DNA from 2 places in the Mesorhizobium sp. M0587 genome. Region 2 is predicted to be linked to the other one. Evidence: predicted binding sites of a transcription regulator. Region 2 holds the regulator's gene; the other holds the start of a gene.
The links. Region 2 encodes PhoB, which activates phosphate uptake and scavenging genes when phosphate is short. Its sites were predicted from a motif close to TGTCATNNANCTGTCAT; they were not measured.

Region 1: the regulator PhoB is predicted to act here: its motif matches at 2,051-2,067, upstream of olsB (l-ornithine N(alpha)-acyltransferase).

The regions. Positions count from the first base shown of each region.
Region 1 covers NZ_JAMYQP010000027.1:1,052-4,462, reverse strand. Annotated here, with positions in the region: gene grpE (nucleotide exchange factor GrpE) at 1-291, shown strand, start outside; gene NKI49_RS22205 (trimeric intracellular cation channel family protein) at 414-1,046, shown strand; gene olsB (l-ornithine N(alpha)-acyltransferase) at 1,112-1,999, opposite strand; gene NKI49_RS22195 (response regulator) at 2,171-3,411, opposite strand, start outside.
Region 2 covers NZ_JAMYQP010000035.1:6,720-10,130, reverse strand. Annotated here, with positions in the region: gene pstA (phosphate ABC transporter permease PstA) at 1-226, shown strand, start outside; gene pstB (phosphate ABC transporter ATP-binding protein PstB) at 242-1,066, shown strand; gene phoU (phosphate signaling complex protein PhoU) at 1,104-1,811, shown strand; gene phoB (phosphate regulon transcriptional regulator PhoB) at 1,830-2,519, shown strand; gene NKI49_RS25570 (ROK family protein) at 2,850-3,411, opposite strand, start outside.

The sequences.
Region 1 (3,411 bases), on a different contig from region 2:
GACCTGACCGAGCGCGCCATGCTGTCGGCCCTGGAGCGGCACGGGGTCAAGAAGCTTACTCCCGAAGGCGAGAAGTTCGATCCCAATTTCCATCAGGCGATGTTCGAAGTACCCAATCCCGACGTGCCGGCCAACACGGTGGTCCAGGTCGTGCAGCCGGGCTATTCGATCGGCGAGCGCGTGCTGCGCCCGGCCATGGTCGGCGTAGCCAAGGGCGGCCCGAAGGTCGCGGCTTCCGAAGCGCCTGTCGAGCCGGGACCGGTCAATGAGCAGGCCGAGAAGGATGCGTAGGTCAAGGGAATAGGCAGTAGGGCAGTAGGGCAGTAGGTAAAACGGGGCCGTATCAATCGTACGACTTCGTGATAATTCTAATCCTATTCCCTATTCCCTATTCCCTATTTCCTTGGCCCGCCATGAACCCGATCGCGCTTCTCGACTATGCCGGCGTTGCCGTCTTCGCCGCGACGGGGGCGCTTGCCGCCTCGCGCAAGCAGATCGACATCATCGGTTTCCTGTTCCTGGCCAGCGTCACCGGAATCGGCGGCGGTACGTTTCGCGATGTCATCCTCAACCTGCCGGTGTTCTGGGTCGCCAACCCCAGCTATGTGCTGATCTGCGCGGCGGTTGCGACGCTGGTCTTCTTCAGCGCGCACCGGGTCGAGTCGCGCCGGAAATTGCTGCTTTGGCTCGACGCTGTCGGTCTGGCTGCGTTTTCGGTGATGGGCGCCGCCAAAGGCCTTGCCATCACCGGTTCGCCGGTCGTTGCGACCATCACCGGCGTGCTCACCGCCACCTTCGGCGGTATCCTGCGCGATCTGCTGGCCGGCGAACCGTCGGTGCTCTTGCGGCCTGAAATCTACGTTACCGCGGCACTCGCCGGTGCGGCCCTGTTCACGCTCGGGGATCTTGCCGGGCTGCCGCCCCTGGCGTCTGGGCTGATCGGCTTTGCCGCGGCCTTCGTGGTGCGCGGCGGCGCGCTCAAATTCGGCTGGGCCTTTCCGTCCTACAAGAGCCGGCCCGGTCGACGGCCGGAAGATATTCCGTGAGAATGAAGGGGAGTAGGGAGTAGCAGTTCGCAGAATTGCGGCGTAGCTCTCGCTATTCGCCAGCATCAGGCAGCGAAGCGCTGCGCCTCTCCGCCATAGTAGTTGACGTAGCGGGCGCCAATTTCCTTGACCGGCATCACCACGAAGACGTCGACCGTCGAGAATTCGCGGTCGACGACGCAGCCGTCGCCGATGCGGGCGCCGACGCGCAGGTAACCCTTGACCAAGGGCGGCATTGCCGCAATCGCTGCCTTGGCATTGACTGCCTCGATCGGCATCAGATCCATCGAGCAGTAGCGCCCCGACACGGCGCGCACGTCCCAGGCCGAGTTGGTCCGGCAATGATGGGCAAGATAGGTGAGCGCCTCGGCATGCGCCGCCGGCACGGTGCCGTGGAAGGAGGCGCAGCCGGTCATCACACCGATTTCGTAATGGTTTATGTAGGCCCAGATGCCTTGCCACAACGCCTCGATGGTGCGCTTGGAGCGGTATTCGGGCAATACGCAGGAGCGGCCGAGTTCGAGAAAGCGCTGGCCTGGGTGGCGGGCGATGAGCTTGGTCAACTCGAATTCGCCTTCGGAATAAAAGCCTCCTGCGGCGGCCGCGATCTCTTGCCGCAGCAGCCGGTAAGTGCCGACGATGCGGCGGTGTTCGGGACCGGAAAGCGAGGTGTCGAAGACGAGCAGATGGTCGCAGTGGGGATCGAACCGGTCGGCATCACGGCGATCCTGCACCGGAAACAGATCTTTCCTGGCGCCCAGTTCGTCGTAGAACACCCGGTAGCGCACTTCCTGCGCGGCCGCGATCTCGGCCTCGTTGCGGGCGAGCCGCACTTCGAGATTGCCTATGCGGCCGAGTGCTGCGCCCTTCATGACGGAATCGACCTTACGTCCGGCGAGCAAGGCGCTGCTGCCGTTCGGCCGAGTGTCACATTCCGGCATAACTGTATGCACGAGTGATTCTCCTTCGAGCCATCCCTCTTGGCACGGGGATACGGTGTAGGTGCAACAGGATTGTGACAGTACCGTGATACGAGGTCGCGGGCAATACTTCGTCGGCTGGCGAATGCCGTCAACCGGCTATGCTACAGAAGGAGCTGTCGCCGCGTGCCGGAGAAAACCGGCTCAGGCGGCGACCTGTCCTTCGACTGCGTTGACCAGGGCGTCGGGGTCGAGCGGCTTGGTGACGAAGCCGCTGGCGCCGTGGGCAAGCACGGCATGGCGGGTCTTTTCCTGGCTGTCTGCCGACAGCACCATGATCGGCACCGGCGGCACGGCTGTTTCCTCCTCATGGCGGCGAATGGCGGCAATGGCGTCCAGCCCGTCCATGACCGGCATGTGCAGGTCCATCAACACCACGTCGAAACGCTGCTTGTGCCCGGCGCCGATGACGGCCTCGACGGCGGCCTTGCCGTTGCCGACCACCTTGACGCGATGCCCCGCTTTCAGGAGCGTGGCGCGGGCAAGCATGGCGTTGATGTCATTGTCCTCGGCTATCAGCACGGACAGGCCCTGTTGGCGGTCGCCGGCGGCGCGAAACGCCGCGGTGCGGCGCTTTTCCGGCTGCGGCTGGGCAGGTGCCGGCGCATGGCTGCTCAGAAGGACACGCAAAAGTGTCCCGCCGCGCACCGGTCGGGCAAGGAAGGTCGCATAACCGTTGGCGCGGAATTCGCCAAGCATGCCGCGATCGGTCGGCGCGATCAGCGTAATCGCCTCGCAATCGGAAAAACCGCTCTGGCGCAGCCGCTTGAGCAGCCTGCCGTCACCGCCTTCCATCGCCGCATCGATCAGAAGCACGTCGCAGCCGTCGGCTAAGGACGCGGCCTGCGCGACCGTGGTGGAGACATCGGCCGCGCCGCCGCTGGCACGAATGGTCATTGCGATGGCGTCGGCCTCGGTGGCGTTCTTGGACAGGATCACCGCGCGCCTGCCGGCAAGCGCGTTCAGCCGGTTCTGTGGCGGCTCGGTGGCCGAAATGGCGGGAATTTCGAAGACGAATTCCGATCCCTGGCCAAGCCGGCTGGAGACCGAAATCGTGCCGCCCATGGCGGCCACCAGGCGCCTGGAGATGGCAAGTCCCAGACCCGCCCCGCCATGGGTGCGCGTCGAGGTGCCGTCGGCCTGCTCGAACTCCTCGAAGATGCGCTCCATGTCCTCGTCGCGCAGGCCAGGGCCGGTATCGGCGATGGTGAAGCAGATGCGATCGGTCGTCTCCGTGCGGGCACGCGCGATGCTGACCAGCACACCACCGCTGTCGGTGAATTTGATGGCGTTGCCGATGAGGTTGAGCAACACCTGCCTGACACGGCCTGGATCGGCCGTGATCATCTGCGGTACGTCAGGCTCGACGTGGCAACCCAGACCAA
Region 2 (3,411 bases):
CGCGCCGCTGCTGCTGATCGGCATGGTCGCCTTCGTCGCCGACTATCCGAAGACGCCTTTCGATCCGGCCACGGCGCTGCCGGTGCAGATCTACATGTGGGCCAACGAGGCCGAGCGCGCCTTCGTCGAGCGCATGTCGGGTGCCATCATCATCCTGCTCGTCTTCCTCATGGCCATGAACATCACAGCGATCGTGCTGCGGCGCCGCTTCGAACGGCGCTGGTAAAAGAAGGCATCTGGTATGAACATCATGACCGAACAGTCCCTCGAAAACGCGGTGGGCGACAAGATGAGCGCCAAGTCGAACGAAGTGATCAAGATGCGCGGCGACAAGGTCGGCGTGTTCTACGGCGAGAAGCAGGCGCTGTTCGACGTCAATCTCGACGTCCGCCAGAACCAGGTGACGGCGCTGATCGGCCCCTCCGGCTGCGGCAAATCCACCTTCCTGCGTTGCCTCAACCGCATGAACGACACCATAGACTCGGCGCGGGTAACCGGCAGGATCACGTTGGACGACGAGGACATCTACGACAAAAACATCGACGTCGTCGAACTCAGAGCTCGCGTCGGCATGGTGTTCCAGAAGCCCAATCCGTTCCCGAAGTCGATATACGAGAACGTCGCTTACGGTCCACGCATCCACGGCTTGGCCAAGGGCAAGGCCGACATGGACCAGATTGTCGAATCGAGCCTGAAAAAGGCGGCGATCTGGAACGAGGTGAAGGATCGCCTGCAAGAGCCGGGCACCGGTCTTTCCGGCGGCCAGCAACAGCGCCTGTGCATTGCGCGCGCCATCGCGGTTTCGCCAGAGGTGATCCTTATGGACGAGCCCTGCTCGGCGCTTGACCCGATCGCCACCGCGCGCGTCGAGGAACTTATCGACGAATTGCGCCAGAACTACACGATCGTCATCGTCACCCACTCGATGCAGCAGGCAGCGCGTGTGTCGCAGCGCACGGCGATGTTCCATCTCGGCTATCTGGTCGAGGAGGGCGCTACCGACAAGATGTTCACCACTCCCGACGACAAGCGCACCCAGGACTATATCACCGGCCGGTTCGGTTGAGCAGTCCGGGCGAATTTACAGACACGAGGACAAGGTCATGGCCGAACACACAGTCGCAGCCTTCGACGAGGATCTAGGGCAGATCAGCAGGCTGATCAGCGACATGGGCGACCTCGCCAGTTCGATGGTCGGCGGCGCCACCAAAGCGCTGCTGAACACCGACAACGCTCTCGCGCAACGCGTCGTCTCCGATGACGCGATCATGGATGCGCGCCAGCGCGAGCTCGACGACCGCGCCATCACGCTGATCGCCAAGCGTCAACCGATGGCCGACGACCTGCGTCACGTCGTCGGCTCGATCCGCATGGCCGGCGACCTCGAACGCATCGGCGATCTTGCCAAGAACATCGCCAAGCGCGTCGGCACGGTCGGCCTCGCCGCCACGCCGCGCGACCTGTCGCATTCCATCGACGCGATGGCGCAGTTGGTGCTGATCCAGGTGCAGGGCGTGATCGAGGAATATGCGGCGCGCGATGCCGCCGCGCTGACGACGCTGCGGGCCAACGACGAGCGCATCGACGTCAAATACACCTCGGTGTTCCGCGAACTGCTGACCTACATGATGGAAGATCCGCGCAACATCACCGCTTGCACGCATCTGTTGTTCTGCGCCAAGAATCTGGAACGCATCGGCGACCATGTGACCAACATCGCCGAAAATGCCTATTATGTCCTGACCGGTACGCAACTGCCCGCCAATCGCCCGAAGCAGGACGAAACGGCGATGTCGGCGCCGGCGGCCTGACGGCGGGGTGACCGGGCGATGATCGCGCCGCGCATCATGGTGGTGGAGGACGAGGAGCCGTTAGGCGTGCTGCTCCGCTACAATCTGGAATCCGAGGGTTACCAGGTCGAGGTGGTGACGCGCGGCGACGAAGCCGAGATCCGGCTGCAGGAAAACGTGCCGGACCTTCTGGTGCTCGACTGGATGGTGCCGGCGGTTTCCGGCATCGAACTCTGCCGGCGCCTGCGAATGCGCGCCGAGACCGAGCGATTGCCGATCATCATGCTGACGGCGCGCGGCGAGGAAAGCGACCGCGTGCGCGGCCTTTCCACCGGGGCCGACGACTATCTGGTCAAGCCGTTCTCGACGCCGGAATTCATGGCCCGGGTCAAGGCGCTGCTGCGCCGCGCCAAGCCGGAGGTGCTGTCCAGCGTGCTCAAGGTCGGCGACATCGTGCTCGACCGCGAATCGCACCGGGTCTATCGCAAGAAAAGCGAGATCCGGCTCGGGCCGACCGAATTCCGCCTGCTCGAATTCATGATGCGCCATCCCGGCCGCGTGTTCTCGCGCAGCCAACTGCTCGACAATGTCTGGGGCGAGACGATCTACATCGACGAACGCACGGTGGACGTGCATGTCGGCCGGCTGCGCAAGGCGGTCAACAATGGCCGCATGCCCGATGTCATCCGCACCATTCGCGGCGCCGGCTACGCGATCAGGGAAGATTAGGTCTTTGGCGCGGAAGTTCCGTCAGATTGGGCTTCCGAAGGCGGGTCTCGGAGGTTTTGCGACTAGCCGAAAACGGCAGTCACTTCGTCATCCACGGGCGTAGCAAGGAGCGTAGCGACGCAGCGCAGACCCGAGGATCCATGCCGCGACTTCGGAGTGCTGCCACGATGCAGAATTCTGCTCCCCTGCACTCCACGACTACGGTCGCAGGATCCTCGGGTCTGCGCCGCGTCGCTGCGCTCCTTGCTCCGCCCTAGGATGACGACATTGGGACGACTTCGGCAATATCCAAAGTCGACGATGGTCTGCGGCATCGACGGCGGACGCCACTCAGGCTACGTTCTTTCCAGTGCCAGTTCTCGCCTGCACGCCAGGCGCGAAAATCTCCTGGTCGACGAAGGTCAGCGCGCGCATGGCGCAACCTTCCCTGATCAGCGGCAGTTCGTTGGGCTCGGTGTCGAAGGAAATCGATTCCGAGTGCTGGCCGCCGGCGGTCTGGGCGATGGCCTCGCGCAGTGCCGGCTCGATCAGGTCGAAGGCGGCGGCGCTGACGCCGACCATGGCGACAGGCGCCGGGTCGATCAGCGCGAACAGGCTGCCGAGGCCATAGCCGAGCGCCTCGCCGGCCTTGCGATAGGCCTCGCGCTCCGGTCCGTCTTTTTCGCGCGCCGAAGCCGCCAGCGTACGCATGTCGGCGTCGCTGACGTCGACCGGTTCGGTGTCCTCGCCAAGCTGCCTCGCATTGCGCCAGATCGCATAATTGCCGGCATAGGCCTCGACGCAGCCGCGCCGTCCGCAGCGGCAGAGGGCGCCGCCCGGCCAATGGATCATGTGGCCGAACTCGCCGCCCGAGGAATGGGTGCCGGTGAACAGTTCGCCTTTCAGCACCAGG